4 regions of the Aquisalimonas asiatica genome follow, and region 2 is predicted to be linked to each of the others. Evidence: predicted binding sites of a transcription regulator. Region 2 holds the regulator's gene; each other region holds the start of a gene.

Region 1 (4,208 bases), on a different contig from region 2:
GGGTGGCAGTCCAGGCCACCCACCTGCTGGAAATAGGTGAACTGGCTGATTTCCATGCCGTTGAGCCAGACTTCCCAGCCCAGGCCCCAGGCGCCCAGTGTCGGCGATTCCCAGTTGTCCTCGACAAAGCGCACGTCGTGCACCAGGGGATCCAGGCCCACGTGCCGGAGCGACCCGAGGTAGAGCTCCTGGAACTCGGCCGGTGAGGGCTTCATGACCACCTGGAACTGGTAGTAGTGCTGCAGCCGGTTCGGGTTCTCGCCGTAGCGCCCGTCCGTTGGCCGGCGCGATGGCTGGACGTAAGCCGCATTCCACGGTTCGGGCCCGATGGCGCGCAGACAGGTGGCGGGGTGGAATGTCCCGGCGCCTACCTCCATGTCGAGCGGCTGGAGGACGATGCAGCCCTGCATCGCCCAGTAATCCTGCAACGCCTGGATCAGGCCCTGGAAAGTGTCCACGGCCCTCGCCGTCGTCTGCCCCTGCTGCGCCACGCTGCCCCCTGCGGTCTGCCTGTGGAAAAGTCCGTGCCGCCTTGCGCCTCCGGGACGCCCGGCCGGCTGTGGAGTATACCCTTTCGGTCTTCCGCGGGAGAAGGCGCACGCCGTGTGGCCCATGTTATTCTGTTCGATTTGCAACAGCTTTCGTACGGACGCGCCATGAGTCAACGCCAACCCCGCGCCGTCGCCCTGATCTCTGGCGGCCTCGATTCCATGCTCGCCGCACGGGCCATCCTCGACCAGGGGGTGCACGTGGAGGGCCTGAATTTCTATACCGGCTTCTGCGTGGAAGGCCACACCCATGCGGTCAGGGACAAGGACCGTGCCCGCCCCAAGCGCAACAATGCCCTGTGGGTGGCGGAGCAGCTGGGGATCAAGCTCCACATCATCGACACCGTGGAGGAGTACAAGGATGTGGTCATCAATCCGCGTCACGGTTACGGGCAGTTCATGAATCCCTGTCTCGACTGCAAGGGCTTCATGGTGGGCAAGGCCCGGCAATGGATGGAAGCGAACGAGTTCGACTTCATCATCACCGGCGAGGTCATCGGCCAGCGCCCGAAATCCCAGCTCAAGCGCACCATGCCGGTGATCGCCCAGGAATCCGGCGCCAATGACCGGCTTCTGCGCCCACTGTGCGCACGCCTGCTGGAGCCGACGTTGCCGGAGCGTGAAGGCTGGGTGGACCGCGAGCAGCTGTTCGACTGGAGCGGCCGCTCCCGCAAGCCGCAGATGGAACTGGCGGAGCGGTTCGGCCTTGACGATTATGCACAGCCCGCCGGCGGCTGCTGTTTTCTCACCGATCCGAGCTACTCGCGGAAGCTGCAGGACCTGTGGAAGGCCCGCGGCGAGCGCCGCTATGAACTCGACGACATCATGCTCCTGAAAATGGGGCGGCACCTGCGCCCGCGCCCGCACTTCAAGCTGATCGTCTCCCGGGAAGATGGTGAGAATCGCTTCATGCACGGCTATCGACGGCAGTTCACCCATCTGGTGCCGACCAGTCATGGTGGCCCGCTGGCGTTACTGGATGGAGAGGCCGGTGCCGACGATCTGGAGCTGGCGGCGCGCCTGGTGGCCCGTTTCAGTCAGGGGCGCGATGCCGAGCGCGTTCGCGTTGCCGTCACCGAAAAGGGCGGCGAGCCGCGCGAACTGGATGTCACCCCCATGGCGGCCGACGACGTGCCCCGGGAGTGGTACGTTGGCTGAGCCGCTCGTGGTGGACGCCCGCGGACTGTTGTGCCCCATGCCGGTGATCCGCGTGCAGGATGCCATCGCCAGCGCAACGCCCGGCACCGAGGTCCACCTGTTGGCAACGGATCCCGGCGTACAGGCCGACGTACCGGCCTGGTGCCGTGTGCACGGCCACCGGGTGGAAGCCGTCCGCGAAGAGGATGATACGCTCCGGGTCTGTATTCGCGTGGCGGAATGATGCCCCGAGTGTGCACCAGTTTGGTGCTTTATCGTTTTTGTGCGCACCATATGTGTGCGTTTTGGCGCGGTTTTCCGCGCTGCTGCACCAGAAACGCTCGTAACTTGCTGTCTTGTGGTGCTGGCACGGTCCATGCTTCCCGAAACGGCGAGTTAAAATTTTGCTGAGGCTTACGTCCCATCTGGAGGTTAAGGCATGTCACGCACCGCAGCCGACGTACTCAAACTGATCAAAGACGAAGAAGTGAAATTCGTGGACATGCGGTTCACGGATACCAAGGGCAAGGAACAGCACGTCACCATTCCTGCCGCCACCGTCGACGAGGACTTCTTCGAGGACGGCAAGATGTTTGACGGCTCCAGCATCGCCGGCTGGAAGGGCATCAACGAGTCCGACATGATTCTCATGCCGGATCCGCAGACCGCCACCATCGACCCCTTCTTCGATGAGCTGACCCTGAACATCACCTGCGACATCATCGAGCCCAACACCATGCAGGGCTACGAGCGCGATCCGCGCTCCGTCGCCAAGCGGGCCGAAGCCTACCTGCAGTCCACCGGGCTGGGTGACACCGCATTCTTCGGCCCGGAGCCGGAATTCTTCATCTTCGACGACGTCCGCTGGGGCGCCGAGATGAGCGGCAGCTTCTACCGCATCGACTCCGAAGAGGCGGGCTGGAACTCCGAGCGCGTCTACTCCGACGGCAACATGGGTCACCGTCCGAAGGTCAAGGGCGGCTACTTCCCGGTGCCGCCGGTGGATAGCCTGCACGACATCCGTACCTCCATGTGCCTGGCCATGGAAGAGCTGGGCCTGGACGTGGAAGTGCACCACCACGAGGTGGCCACCGCCGGCCAGTGCGAGATCGGTGTCCAGTTCAACACCATGGTCAAGAAGGCCGACGAGGTGCAGAAGCTCAAGTACGCCGTGCACAACGTGGCCGCCGCCTACGGCAAGACCGCCACCTTCATGCCCAAGCCCCTGGTGGGCGACAACGGCAGTGGCATGCACGTGCACATGTCCTTCTCGAAGGACGGCAAGAACCAGTTCCAGGGCGATCAGTACGGCGGCCTGAGCGAGACGGCGCTGTACTACATCGGCGGCATCATCAAGCACGCCAAGGCCATCAACGCCTTCGCCAACGCGTCCACCAACAGCTACAAGCGTCTGGTGCCCGGCTTCGAGGCCCCGGTGCTGCTGGCCTACTCCGCCCGCAACCGCTCCGCCTCCATCCGTGTGCCGTGGATTTCCAACCCCAAGGCGCGCCGTATCGAGGTCCGGTTCCCCGACCCCACCGGCAACCCGTACCTGGCCTTCGCCGCCATGCTGATGGCCGGCCTTGACGGGGTGCAGAACAAGATCCACCCGGGCGACGCCATGGACAAGGATCTCTACGATCTGCCGCCGGAAGAAGAGAAGGAGATCCCGAAGGTCGCCTTCTCCCTGGAGGAGGCGCTGGAAGCGCTGGACAACGACCGTGAGTTCCTCAAGCAGGGTGGCGTGTTCACCGATGACACCATCGATGCCTACCTGGAGCTCAAGGGCGAGGAAGTGCAGCGCCTGCGCATGACCACCCACCCGGTGGAATTCGACATGTACTTCAGCGTCTGAATCCGGCCGACACGGCTGCATCAGGGAAAGCCCCGGCGGTTACGCCGGGGCTTTTTTTGTGCGCGGTGGACACGCCCCCGTCCGCGCTCGTGCTACATTCCCCGTATGACGACAAGGAACGTGATCGTAATCCTCGGCCTGCTTCTGCCCCTGGCCGCTGTGGCGGACATCTACAAATGGGTGGATGAAGACGGCAACGTGGTCTACTCCGACGAGCCGCGCGAGGGCGCGGAGCGGCTGGAGCGTTCGACGCCGGAGTCGTCCTACCGCTTCGAGACGCCGCAGCGGCGTTCATCGGCAGACCGGTCCGGCGACGATGCCGACGAGGACGACTCCCGTTACGAAGAGATCCGCATCGTCCAGCCGGAGGACGAGGGGACCGTGCGCGACAATCAGGGGCTTGTGGACGTCCGGCTCGAGCTCAGCCCGTCGCTCCGGGCGGAGCACAGGGTGCAGTTCCTGTTCAACGGCGAGCCACGGGGCGACCCGTCCCGGTCCCTCGAGACCCGCCTCACGGAGGTGCACCGGGGGGAGCATCAGGTCGCGGCGCGCGTTCTCGGTGAAGGCGGCGAGGTGATTGCGGAATCCGACCCGGTGACGTTCTACATGCACCAGGCATCCCGTCTGCTCCCGGGAGGACAGGGTTCTGGCGCGAACCCCTGAAACGA
Region 2 (4,208 bases):
GGACCACGTGGTGGTGGAAGGCGAGCCCGCCGTCTACAACCAGCGGGGTGGCGAGGACCGCCGCCCCATCGAGGCGGAAGCGCCGCGCATGGAGTACTACGCCTCCGGCCCCGAGCGGGTCATCCTGCTGGAAGGCGCGCGGCTGACCCAGGGGCGGAACACGTTCACCGGCGAGCGTATCGAATACGAGGTGGCCGCCGACCGGGTGCATGCGCGCGGCGAGCCCGAGACCGGACGCCGCGTGCAGATCCGACTGTTCCCCGACGACGAGGACAACGGAGACGACGAGTGAGCCCGCCGCGCACCGAGAAGCTGGTGAAGACCTACCGCCGCAAGACCGTGGTCCACGGCGCGTCGCTGGAAGTCTCCAGCGGCGAGGTGGTCGGCCTGCTGGGCCCCAACGGCGCAGGCAAGACCACGTGCTTCTACATGGTGGTGGGCCTGGTGCAGGCCGACGGCGGGCGCATCGAGCTGGACGGCAACGACATCACCGACCTGCCCATGCACGTGCGCGCCCGCCGTGGCGTCGGCTACCTCCCCCAGGAAGCCTCGATCTTCCGCAAGCTCACGGTCATGGACAACCTGCTGGCGATTCTGGAAACCCGCCCCGAACTCAACCGGAAGCAGCGCCGGGAGCGCGCCAGAGAGCTGCTGGACGAGTTCAACGTCGGCCACCTGCACGATCAGAACGGCATCAGCCTCTCCGGCGGCGAACGCCGGCGGGTCGAGATCGCGCGGGCGCTCGCCGCCAACCCGCAGTTCATCCTGCTGGACGAACCCTTCGCGGGCGTCGACCCCATCTCGGTGCTGGACATTCAGGAAATCATCCGCCACCTGGCGGACCGGGACATCGGCGTACTCATCACCGACCACAACGTGCGGGAGACGCTCGGCATCTGCCAGCGCGCCTACATCCTCGCCCAGGGCGAAGTCATCGCCCGCGGCAGCTCCGACGAGGTCCTGGCGAACAAGCAGGTCCGCGAGGTGTACCTGGGCGAACATTTTCGCCTGTGATCTCGTGGCTTAGCACTTTCCAGGAGCCCACGCAAGTATCGGGCCAATGTTCTAACCGGCGACAGAGTCAGTTACGATAGGGTCATCAACCCACTCGCATGCAGGCCCGGCCTGACCCGCAGCCCGAGGGGCAGCAGGAGAGAGGCATCGCCAATGAAACAGTCGCTGCAGCTACGTCTCGGCCAGCAGCTCACCATGACACCGCAGCTCCAGCAGGCGATCAAACTGCTGCAGCTGTCGACTCTGGAGCTGCGCACGGAGATCCAGCAGGCACTGGATTCCAACCTGATGCTGGAGCCCGCTGACGAGCTCGACGAAGCTGACGAGGCGGCCGCTGACACCGACCGCGGCGACGACAGCGCCAATGCCGCCGATACCGACACCAGCACCGAGAACACGACCGACGCCCGGGAGTCCGGCGAAACGGACGGCGACGGCGAGGCAAGCGGTGGCGAAGCGACGGACACCGACACCGCTCCGGACGTCGCCGACACGATCGACGATCACGACGGCGCCGATGACAAGCCCGCCTCGGACCAGGCCGACATCCCCGAGGACCTGCCCCTGGATTCCGACTGGAACGACATCTACGACGGCAGCACCGCCTACAGCGCGCCCGCCGGCGAGGACGACCAGCGCGAGGCGTGGGAGAACCGGACCGCCGGCAGCAGCGGCGGCCTGCACGACCACCTGCTGTGGCAGGCTCAGCTGTCCCATTTCAGCGAACGGGACATGGCCATCGCCGAGGCCATCATCGACGGCGTCCGCGACGACGGCTACCTGGGCGTCACCATCGAGGAAATCTGCGAATCGGTGACTGACGGCGACGACCCCGTGGAGCCCGACGAGGTGGAGGCGGTACGCCACCTGATCCAGCGGTTCGACCCGCTCGGAGTAGCCTCCCTGGACCCCCGCGAGGCGCTACTGGTCCAGCTCGAGCAGTTCCCGGAAGACACCCCCTGGCTTGCCGAAGCACGGCTGCTGGTGGACAAGCACCTGGACCTCCTCGGCAGCCGCCAGCTCGGCCCCCTCACCCGCAAGCTCAAGGTCTCCCAGGAGGAGTTCGGCCAGGTACTGGAGCTGGTACGCACCCTGGACCCGCGGCCCGGCTCCCAGATCGGCACACCCGCGGCCGAGTACGTGGTGCCCGACGTCTACGTCCGCAAGGAGCGCGGCGCCTGGCGGGTGGAGCTGAACCCCGAGGCATCACCCAGGATCCGCGTCAACAGCTACTACGCCGGCCTCGTCCGCCGCGGCGACCAGGGCAACGACAACGCCACCATGCGCCAGCACCTGCAGGAGGCACGCTGGTTCATCAAGAGCCTGAAGAGCCGCAATGAAACGCTCCTCAAGGTGGCCACGTGCATCGTCAATCACCAGCAGGAGTTCCTGGAACAGGGCGAGGAGGCCATGAAGCCGCTGGTGCTGCGCGAGGTGGCGGAAGAAGTGGAGATGCACGAGTCCACCATCTCCCGGATCACCACGCAGAAGTACATGTACACGCCCCGCGGCACGTTCGAGTTCAAGTATTTCTTCTCCAGCCACGTGCATACCGTGGACGGACAGGAGTGCTCGGCAACCTCCATCCGCGCCCGGATTCGCCGGCTGATCGCCGAAGAGGACGCCCGCAAACCGCTCAGCGACAGCAAACTGGCCGAAATCCTGAAAAATGAGGGAATCGATGTGGCGCGACGGACAGTGGCAAAGTATCGTGAATCCATGTCGATTGCCTCGTCGAACGAACGAAAAAGGATTGCCTGAGGCAACACTGGGCCAGCCGTTTCCGGCTCTCATACGGGAGGAGTCTCTATGCAGATCGACATCACCGGGCACCATGTGGATCTCACCGAAGCACTGCGCGAGTACGTGCATTCCAAGATGGACAAGCTGGAGCGCCACTTTGACAACGTGGTCAACGTCCACGTGATCCTGACGGTGGAGAAGCTGCGGCAGAAGGCCGAGGCCACCATGCTGCTCAGTGGCGCCAAGCTTTACGCTGATGCCAGCGCCGAAGACATGTATGCTGCCATCGACGGGCTCATCGACAAGCTCGACCGGCAGGTGAAGAAGCACAAGGAGAAGGTGACCGACCACCGGCGCAACGAAGGCGCCCAGGCCAAGGCCCAGGGAGAGGGCGAAGAGGACTGAACAGCGCGCAGCGGCGGCCACCAGCGCGGGGCCGCCGCCGACTTCCGAAACCGCAGACACGACCCTGCGTGGACAAGCATGATCAAGATTGCCGACCTAATCACACCGGAGCGCATCGCCTGCGACATCCAGGTGACCAGCAAGAAGCGCGGCCTGGAAGTCCTCAGTGACATGGTGGCCGGCTCCGACTCCGCCCTGCCGGCGAACGCCATCTTCGACAAGCTGATCAGCCGCGAGAAGCTCGGCAGCACCGGGCTTGGCCACGGCGTCGCCCTGCCCCACGCCCGCATGGACGGCAATGACACGGCCACGGCGGCCTTCATCCGCACCAGCGAAGCCATCGACTTCGACGCCTTCGACAACGAACCCGTCGACCTCCTGTTCGCCCTGGTCGTACCGGAACATTTCACCGACGAACACCTCCAGATTCTTGCCCGGCTCGCCGAGATGTTCAGTGACCAGCCCCTGTGCCGCAGGCTCCGCGATGCCAACGACGCCGACGCCATGTATGAGCTGCTCAGGGACTGGGAGGCCGCCCAGGGGAGCACATGAGTGATCACGTGACCGGTGACACGGGCGCCACCGTCCCCGGCGTGCTGGTCAGCGTGCACGGCTGCGGCCTCCTCCTCACAGGTGACAGCGGCACCGGCAAGAGTGATACGGCGCTGCAGTTGCTCGGGCGCGGCCACCGGCTGGTCGCGGACGACGCCGTCGCCCTGTGCGTCGAGGGCGGGCGCGTGATCGGCCGGGCACCTGCCGCACTGGCGGGCCTGCTGGAGGTCCGCGGCCTTGGCCCGCAGTCTGTCACCCACCTGTTCGGTGGCCACGCCGTCCTGGCGCAGGCCGCAGTGGACCGGGTGATCCGGCTGATGCCACCTCCGTCCTGGGCCGACTGGCCGCGGCTGACACCCACGGTTGACGACACCGTGCTGGCCGACAGGCCGGTACCCCGTGTCACCCTGCCCGTGTCTCCGGAACGTCCTCTTGCCCTGCTGGTCGAAGTCGTCGCCCGGCTACACGCCGGCGGTCAACTGACAGGAGGTACG
Region 3 (4,208 bases), on a different contig from region 2:
CGCCATGGTGGACCGCGATGACGACCTGCGCATCGGCGTGAAGTCCACCGCCATCCTGTTCGGGGAGCACGACCGGTTGATCATCGGCCTGCTCCAGGGCCTGATGACGCTGACGCTGCTGTTCGTCGGCCTGCAGGCGCAGCTGGGGCCCGCCTATTACGCCGCGCTGGTCATGGCCACCGGGCTGTTCGTCTATCAGCAGTGGCTGATTCGCGATCGCAGCCGCGAGCGCTGTTTCCAGGCGTTTCTGAACAACAACATCTACGGCGGCATCATCTTCGTGGGTATCGTGCTCAGCTACGGCTGGGCGGCGCTCTGACGGCAGTGCGCGACGTGTCGCGCCCGGCCCCGGGAGCATGAGGCCCTTCGTCCATCCGGAACAGGCTGCAGGCCATGGAATTCTGGTATAGCGTCATTGCAGTGATCGCGCCCGTGCTGGCCGTGATCGGCTCGGCACACGCGGTCCTGGCGAAACGGGACTCGCGCAGCGCCCTGACCTGGGTGGCATTGCTGTGGCTGGTGCCGGTGCTTGGCGCCGGGTTGTACGTGTTGTTCGGCATCAACCGAATCAACCGTCGCGCCGCTGCCCTGCGCCGCAAGGTGCTGGACGAGTTCGAGCGCGATCACGAGTGTGACCTGGCCATGCTGCGCAACCGGCTGGGGCCGGATGCGCAGTATCTGGAGGGACTGGCCCAGGCGACCAACCGGGTCGTGCCGCGGCCGCTGGTCCAGGGCAACAGCATCGAGCCGCTCGAGGATGGTGACGAAGCTTATCCCGCCATGCTCGCCGCCATCGACCAGGCCGAGCGCACGGTCACCCTGGCCACCTACATCTTCGGTAATGACGACGTGGGGCACGCGTTCGCGGATGCCCTGGAGCGCGCGGTCGCCCGGGGTGTCGAGGTGCGGGTGCTGATCGACAATGCCGGCGAGCGGTACACCTGGCCGTCCATGGTCGGGGATCTGCAGCGGCGCGGCGTGCCAGTGGCGCGGTTCTTCCCCGGGTTTCCGGCGCGACTGGTGGGCATCAACCTGCGCAACCACCGCAAACTGCTGATCGTGGACGGCTGCATCGGCTTCACCGGCGGCATGAATATCCGTCATCACCACTACCGTGGGGCCGGCCGCAAGGCAACGCTGGATCTGCACTTTCGCGTCGAAGGGCCGGTGGTGCGCCACCTCCAGGAGACCTTCTACGAAGACTGGCTGTTCGCCACCGAGGAAGAGCTGGACGGGCCGGGCTGGTTCCCGGATCTGACCCCGGCGGGGACGGTGGTGGCCCGGGGCGTGCCGGACGGCCCCGACCACCACTTCCTGACCCACCACATGGCCCTGCAGGCCGCGGTGACCACGGCGCGGGAGTCGGTGCGCATCGTGACACCCTATTTCTTGCCGGAATCGACCCTCGCCGCAGTGCTCAATACGGCCTCGATTCGTGGTGTGACCGTGGACATCGTGCTCCCGGAGCGCTCCAATCTGCCGTTTGTTCACTGGGCCATGATGGGGCAGATCCGCCAGGTGCTGGTGTACGACTGCCGGGTGTGGCTGACGCCGAAGCCGTTCGATCACGCCAAGATCATGGTCGTGGACGACGCCTGGGCGTTCCTGGGCTCGTCCAACTGGGACCCCCGCAGTCTGCGGCTGAATTTCGAGTTCAACCTGGAGTGCTTCGACCGCACCCTGGCCCAGGGACTCAGCGCCCGCGTGGACGAGCGTATCCGGCGGGCACGGCCGCTGACCCGCGAGGACGTGGACGAGCGGCCGCTGCCCGAGCGGTTGCGCGATGGCGTTGCGCGTCTGGCCATGCCTTACCTCTGAGGTGTGCACTGTCATGGTGCATTTTCGGGGCCCTGTCTCTGCGGACGGTCAGGCATGTCATTGATTTCCATGCGCTTGGTCGACTGGCCTGAAACTTGTTACAAAAACCGTGGATGGAATCCACGGTTTGCGGGTAACGCTGGACACTGCCATGTCACATTCTCCCACCGGCGACTGGACCGTCGCCGACTACCTGATCGCGTCCAAGCGGTGCGAGATCCACGGTCTCGAGCAGCTCGTGCGTACCGGGCAACTGGTTGTCAGCATCAGTAATCTGGTGCATGCGCTCCAGCGCGAACGTGGTGCCTCCAACATGTACATCGCCTCCGGCGGGCACCGGTTTGCCAGTGAACTGACCGAGCTGGTTGCTGATGCGAACCGGCAGGAGCGCGCGTTCCGCGATGCCCTCGGCCACATCGATCCCGGAACCGCCTCTCTGCCCGGCGCGAGCCGGCTGTTCAATCGCATCGCCTTTGCCCTGCACGGCCTGGATGAGCTCCCGGGCGTACGCCTGGCCATCGAAAGCCTGAACGTGGATGCGGACACCGTCATCGACGGATACAGCGCCCTCATCCAGGGGCTGCTGGCGGTGGTTTTCGAGGCGGCCGACTCGGCGGCGGATCCGGACATCTCCCGGGTGCTCGTGGCCATGTTCCACCTGATGCAGGGCAAGGAGTTCGCCGGCCAGGAGCGTGCCGCCGGCGCCGCCGGCTTCGCCAGTGGCAGCTTTGGACCCCGGCTGAGCGACCGGCTGCGGCATCTGATCGAGAGTCAGGAGCGGTGTTTCCAGATCTTTCTGGAGTTCGCCGACAGCGATTCCCTGGATGTCTGGCAAGCGAGCGGCGCGGGCACCACCTCCGCGGATATGGAGCGCCTGCGGCGCATTGCCTGCACGGCCAGTGCCGACAGCATTGCCGATGCGGCGCTGGCCGACACCTGGTTCGACGTGGCTACCCAGCGCATCGATGCCATGAAGCAGGTTGAGGATCAACTGGAGGCGAGCCTGGAGTCGTTGTGCCAGCGCCGGATCGGGGATGCCCGGGCCGACCTTGACTGCCACCAGGACCGTATCGAGACGCTGGCCAGTCAGCCCGGGGAGCGGCCCGGGTTCGCCATCTTTTTCAGTGAAAGTGAAGCCGGGCAGCCGGACTCCGCGGCAGGCGTCGCTTACCACACGGACTATGCCAGTCCGCAGCTCGGTCGGTCCCTGATCGATCTGGTGCAGTCCCAGTCGCAGCGGCTGCAGACCATGAGCGAGGAGCTGGCCGAGGCGCGGTCTGCATTGGCGGAGCGCAAGGCGGTGGAGCGTGCCAAGGGGTTGATCATGCGGCACCGGCAGATGAGCGAAGAAGAGGCGTATCGTTTTCTCCGCCAGGTGGCGATGGCCCAGAGCCGCAGGCTTGCGGACGTGGCGGAGGACACGATCGCCATGCAGGACATTCTCAAGGGCCCGAAGCAGTAGGCCGCTGGCAGCGCCGGTGGCGTGCCAGCGGCCACCCGTTCAGGCGCGTTTTGCCGTGGGTTCCTGCTGGGTCGGGGTGGCGTGTTCCCGGAACGACTCCACCTTCTTCTGCTTTTCGTGCAGGAAGCGGAGGATCTCGCGGCGGTAGCGGTTGTAGTCCGGGTTGTCCGCCAGTTCGATGCGGTCCCGCGGCCGGGGCAGGTCCACGTCGAGGATCTCGCCGATGGTGGCGGACGGCCCGTTGGTCATCATCACGATGCGGTCGGAGAGCAGTACCGCTTCATCCACGTCGTGGGTGATCATCAGTACGGTGTTGTTGAGCTCCGCCTGGATGCGCATCACCTCGTCCTGCAGGTGGGCGCGGGTCAGTGCGTCCAGGGCACCGAAGGGTTCGTCCAGCAGCAGTACCTTGGGCTCCATGGCCAGGGCGCGGGCAATGCCCACCCGCTGTTTCATCCCGCCGGAGATCTCTGCCGGGCGCTGATGCAGCGCATGGGACATGCCCACCATCTCCAGGTTCTTCAGCACCCACTCGTGGCGCTCGGCCTTGTTGCGGGTCCGTTTCTGGGTCTTCTCCACCGCCAGGGCCACGTTCTCGTAGACGGTGAGCCACGGCAGCAGCGAGTGGTTCTGGAACACCAGGCTGCGATCCGGCCCGGGGCTGTTCACTTCCTTGCCATCCAGGATGACGCCGCCGCTGGTCGCCTCCAGGAGTCCGGCGACGATGTTCAGCACCGTGGACTTGCCGCAGCCGGAGTGGCCGATGATGGACAGGTACTCGCCGCGGTCCACCGTCAGGTTGACGTTGTCCAGCACCTCGTTGGAAACCGGGCCGCTGCTGAAGGTCTTGCCCACGTTCTCGATGGTCAGATAATGCTTGCTCATGTCGATTCTCCTTGCGTGTCGGCCGATCAGGCCGACGTGCCGC
Region 4 (4,208 bases), on a different contig from region 2:
GACACCGACCTCGCCATCGTCCGGTTCGAGGGTGACCCCCTGGAGCCGCTGACCCTGGGGGACGCCAGCACGGTCCGGGAGGGGGATTTCGTGGCCTTCACGGGGTACCCCATCGGCCTTGTACTGGGCCTCTACCCCGCCACCCACCGGGGCATCGTGTCGGCGATCACGCCGCTGGCCGTGCCCGCCGGGCGCGGCCGGGAGCTGGACGCACGCACGTTGAGACGGCTAAGGGACAGCCCGCCCGGCGTTTTCCAGCTGGACGCCACCGCCTACCCGGGCAACAGCGGCAGCCCGTTGTACAACCCGGTCACCCGGGAAGTGGTCGGCGTCATCAACCGCACGTTCGTGCAGGAATCCAGGGAGCGGGTGCTCAGCCACCCCAGCGGAATCTCCTATGCGGTGCCGGTGGATTTGCTGGATAATCTGCTCGACGAAGCCGATCTCCGATAAGGTTCTGCATGCCGGTGCTCACCCGTCGACGCACGCTCCATAAGGCCCGCATCCAGCATCTGCCCACCAACGAACACGGGCGCGACCTGATCGTGGGAGACCTCCACGGGCACCTGGAGACCCTGACCCGGGCACTGGATGCGCTGGGGTTCGAGCCGGAACGGGACCGGGTGCTGTCCGTGGGCGATCTGGTGGATCGCGGGCCGGACTCGGCAGGCTGCCTGGCTCTCCTCCGGGAGCCCTGGTTCCACGCCGTCATGGGCAACCACGAGGACCTCCTGCTCGGCAGCGTGCGCGAACTGCGCGCCACCCACGGCAGCGACCCCCGTTTCGCCATGCACCAGAACAACGGCGGCGAGTGGCTGCTCCGGGTCTGGCCGCCCGATACAGCGCTGGCGCAGGCCATCGAACGTACCCGCCTGCTGCCCCACGTGCTGGTGGTCGGCGCCGGGCCGGCCCGCTACCACGTGGTGCATGCCGGCTTCGCCATCGGCACCACCAACAGTGCCATCGACCAGGGCGAGCTGGGCGACCCGGAAGGCCTGATGTGGCGGCGCAGCCTCGGCCAGGCACTGCGGGAGATGGATCCGGCCGACGATCACGGCCCCCGGGACGCGGCGGGGCTCTCCACCACCTACTGCGGGCACACCATCGGATCAGACCGTCACGGACGCCCGCTGCGGGGACACGGGCACGTCAACCTGGAAACCGGCGTTGCCCAGGGCAACAGGCTCAGTATCGCCGTACGTGACCGGGCGGGACGCGAAGTGATTCACCAACAGGCCGTGCAGGGGTGATGCCCCCGGGCACGTGTCAGGAATTCCGACAAGACGCCGTTTCCCCGCTTGCCATCACCAACGCGCAACCGGCCGGCAGCACCGGCTGAACGGGCGCTTGTCAGTATTTCTTACACTCCGGCGGGAGCACTGCGAAAGCAGCCGAAAACAACCTGCAACGCATTGATTAAAAAGTAACAAAAACAGAATCACATTATCGTCGATCTGGCCCGTTTCCTGCTAAGGGATACAGCAGGTGACCGCACGGTGCGGTCACGGTCTCGGAGTACCCGGTCATGAAGAAAAACGGACTTCTGGGTGCGGCGGTGCTGGCAACTGCAGGCGCATTGGCGCCGGTGACGGCATCCGCAAGCTTCATCAGTTGTTCAGGCGCCGACTACGACATCAGCGGCAACGTCACGGGCACCAGTGCCTGCGCGATTCTGGCGCCGCTGAACGGCCATGTGAACGACAGCGGCACCACGGCCCAGGCCATCAATAATGCAGGCTTCTTTGGCACATCCAACTGGTCTTTCGATTCCAAGATCGACTTCCCGTCCAACACGCCCGGCAATGAGGGGCCGCAGCAGCTGGATTTCTCGATCTCCGGGAATCCGCAGTCGGGGAGCTGGTCCATCGTGCCGAACTGGGACTTCGCCGCGCTGGACGTGATGCTGATCTTCAAGAACGGTGGCAACACCAATCTGGTGGGTTATCTGCTGGCTGCCACCTTCGGCACGTACCAGACGCCGTTCGAGAATCCGCCATTCTCCGTCATGAACCCGCGGGACATCTCGCACATCACGGCGTACACCCGTCTGACGAACACACCCCCGAATCCGGTACCGGTGCCGGGTAGTCTGGCACTGCTGGGGCTGGGGCTACTGGGGCTGGTGGGCGTCACTCGCCGCTGGCATTCGGCGGGCTGAGACGCTTGCCGCGGGTGACCCTGACCGGGTCACCCGCGCTCTGCCGGCACGGGCCGGTTTCAGGCGTTCACGGTCTTGCGCAACCGCAGGCCCAGCTCCTTCAGCTGCGCCTCGCCCACTGGCGCCGGCGCCTCGGTGAGCAGGCAGCTCGCCGTCTGCGTCTTCGGGAAGGCCATGACATCGCGGATGGAGCCGGAGTCGGTCATGAGCATCACCAAACGATCCAGCCCGAAGGCGATGCCGCCATGGGGCGGAGCGCCGTACTCCAGGGCATCCAGCAGAAAGCCGAACTTCTCCCGGGCTTCTTCTTCGCCGATGCCCAGCAGGCCCAGCACGGCACGCTGCATGTCGGGGCGGTGAATACGGATGGAGCCGCCACCCACCTCGGTGCCGTTGAGCACCATGTCATAGGCGCGGGACTGCAGCTGCTCGGCGTCGGCACTCTCGAGTTCATCCACGCTCTCGACGGTGGGCGCGGTGAACGGGTGGTGCAGGGCGTAGAGGCGCTTGTCCTGTTCGTCGTACTCGAACATGGGGAAGTCCACCACCCACATGGGCCGCCAGCCCGGCTCCACCAGGCCACGGTCATGGCCGAGCCTGACACGCAGGGCGCCCAGCGCCTCGTTGACCACCTTGGCCTTGTCGGCACCGAAGAAGATGAGGTCGCCGGCCCGGGCGCCGGTGCGCTCCAGGATGGCGGCCACCGCCTCGTCCGGCATGAACTTGACGATGGGCGACTGCAGGCCGTCCTTGCCCTGGGCCGGATCATTGACCTTGATATAGGCGAGCCCCTTGGCACCGTAGCGGCCCACGAAGTCGGTGTAGCCATCGATCTCCTTGCGGGTGAGATCGCCGCCACCCGGCAGGCGCAGGGCGGCGACCCGGCCCTTGGGATCGTTCGCCGGCGCGGAGAATACCTTGAACTCCACGTCGGTGAGCAGGTCGGCCACCTCCACCAGCTCCAGCGGAATGCGCAGGTCCGGCCGGTCGATGCCGAAACGGTGCACGGCCTCGGCGTAGGTCATGCGCGGGAACGGCCGCGGCAGCTCCTGCCCCAGCACGGAGCTGAACAGCCCGGCGATCATGCCCTCCATCATGTCCATGATGGCGTCCTCGTCCATGAACGAGGTCTCGATGTCGAGCTGGGTGAACTCGGGCTGGCGGTCGGCGCGCAGGTCCTCGTCCCGGAAGCAGCGGGTGATCTGGTAGTAGCGGTCCATGCCGGACATCATCAGCAGCTGCTTGAACAGCTGCGGCGACTGGGGCAGCGCATAGAACTCGCCCTGGTGCACGCGGCTCGGCACCAGGTAGTCCCGGGCCCCTTCCGGGGTGGCCCGGGTCAGCATGGGGGTTTCGATATCGAGAAAGCCGTTGTCGTCCAGGTAACGGCGCAGCTCGCTGGTGATCCGGGCGCGGGTGCGCAGCTTCTGCAGCATCTCCGGCCGGCGCAGGTCCACGTAGCGGTGGCGCAGGCGCACGTCCTCCCCCACGTCCTCGTCATCGAGCTGAAACGGCGGCGTTTTCGCGGTGTTCAGCACCTCCAGCGCGTGGCCGAGCACTTCCACCTGCCCACTGTTCAGGCTGCTGTTCTCGGTGCCTTCCGGGCGCCGCCGGACGCGGCCACGGATGTGCAGCACGTACTCGCCGCGAACGCTCTCGGCCGTTGCAAACGACTCGGCGCGGTCCGGGTCGAACACCACCTGGACGAGGCCGTCACGGTCGCGCAGATCGATGAAAATCACGCCGCCGTGGTCGCGGCGCCGGTGCACCCAGCCGCAGAGTTCCACGTCCGTGTCGAGAAGGTCTTCGGTTACCTGGCCGCAATAATGGCTGCGCATGACAATTATGCCCTGGATATTCGTGGTGAGACGCGGGCCCTGAACCCGCCTGAGCAGGGCGGCAATGTTACGGTCTCACCCGGGGCGGCGCAAGCGACTGACCCGCGGTTTCAGGAGTTTGCGGCCGCCTTGGAGTCACTGCTGCTGCTCTTGCTACCTTCGGATCCGCCGGAGGACGAGCCACCGCTGTCGCCACCACCCCCGGAACTGCC

What was found. The regulator sigma-54, encoded in region 2, starts transcription at its own class of promoters, with help from an activator protein. The targets are predictions, from matches to a motif close to TGGCANGNTNCNTGCTT.
Region 1: the regulator sigma-54 is predicted to act here: its motif matches at 2,051-2,067, upstream of glnA (glutamate--ammonia ligase).
Region 3: the regulator sigma-54 is predicted to act here: its motif matches at 1,903-1,919, upstream of BMZ02_RS10785 (nitrate regulatory protein).
Region 4: the regulator sigma-54 is predicted to act here: its motif matches at 1,456-1,472, upstream of BMZ02_RS12620 (PEP-CTERM sorting domain-containing protein).

Annotation. Positions count from the first base shown of each region.
Region 1 covers NZ_FOEG01000006.1:84,585-88,792, forward strand. The annotation lists gene glyQ (glycine--tRNA ligase subunit alpha) at 1-491, opposite strand, end outside; gene BMZ02_RS13330 (tRNA (5-methylaminomethyl-2-thiouridylate)-methyltransferase) at 657-1,706, shown strand; gene BMZ02_RS13335 (sulfurtransferase TusA family protein) at 1,699-1,929, shown strand; gene glnA (glutamate--ammonia ligase) at 2,125-3,540, shown strand; gene BMZ02_RS13345 (DUF4124 domain-containing protein) at 3,661-4,203, shown strand.
Region 2 covers NZ_FOEG01000002.1:653,837-658,044, forward strand. The annotation lists gene lptA (lipopolysaccharide transport periplasmic protein LptA) at 1-292, shown strand, start outside; gene lptB (LPS export ABC transporter ATP-binding protein) at 289-1,014, shown strand; gene BMZ02_RS07765 (RNA polymerase factor sigma-54) at 1,168-2,775, shown strand; gene hpf (ribosome hibernation-promoting factor, HPF/YfiA family) at 2,824-3,162, shown strand; gene ptsN (PTS IIA-like nitrogen regulatory protein PtsN) at 3,241-3,714, shown strand; gene BMZ02_RS07780 (HPr kinase/phosphorylase) at 3,711-4,208, shown strand, end outside.
Region 3 covers NZ_FOEG01000004.1:194,929-199,136, forward strand. The annotation lists gene ubiA (4-hydroxybenzoate octaprenyltransferase) at 1-319, shown strand, start outside; gene BMZ02_RS10780 (phospholipase D-like domain-containing protein) at 394-1,818, shown strand; gene BMZ02_RS10785 (nitrate regulatory protein) at 1,970-3,280, shown strand; gene BMZ02_RS10790 (ABC transporter ATP-binding protein) at 3,320-4,165, opposite strand; gene ntrB (nitrate ABC transporter permease) at 4,192-4,208, opposite strand, start outside.
Region 4 covers NZ_FOEG01000005.1:139,680-143,887, reverse strand. The annotation lists gene BMZ02_RS12630 (S1C family serine protease) at 1-453, shown strand, start outside; gene BMZ02_RS12625 (metallophosphoesterase) at 462-1,250, shown strand; gene BMZ02_RS12620 (PEP-CTERM sorting domain-containing protein) at 1,526-2,158, shown strand; gene aspS (aspartate--tRNA ligase) at 2,218-3,996, opposite strand; gene BMZ02_RS12610 (FmdB family zinc ribbon protein) at 4,107-4,208, opposite strand, start outside.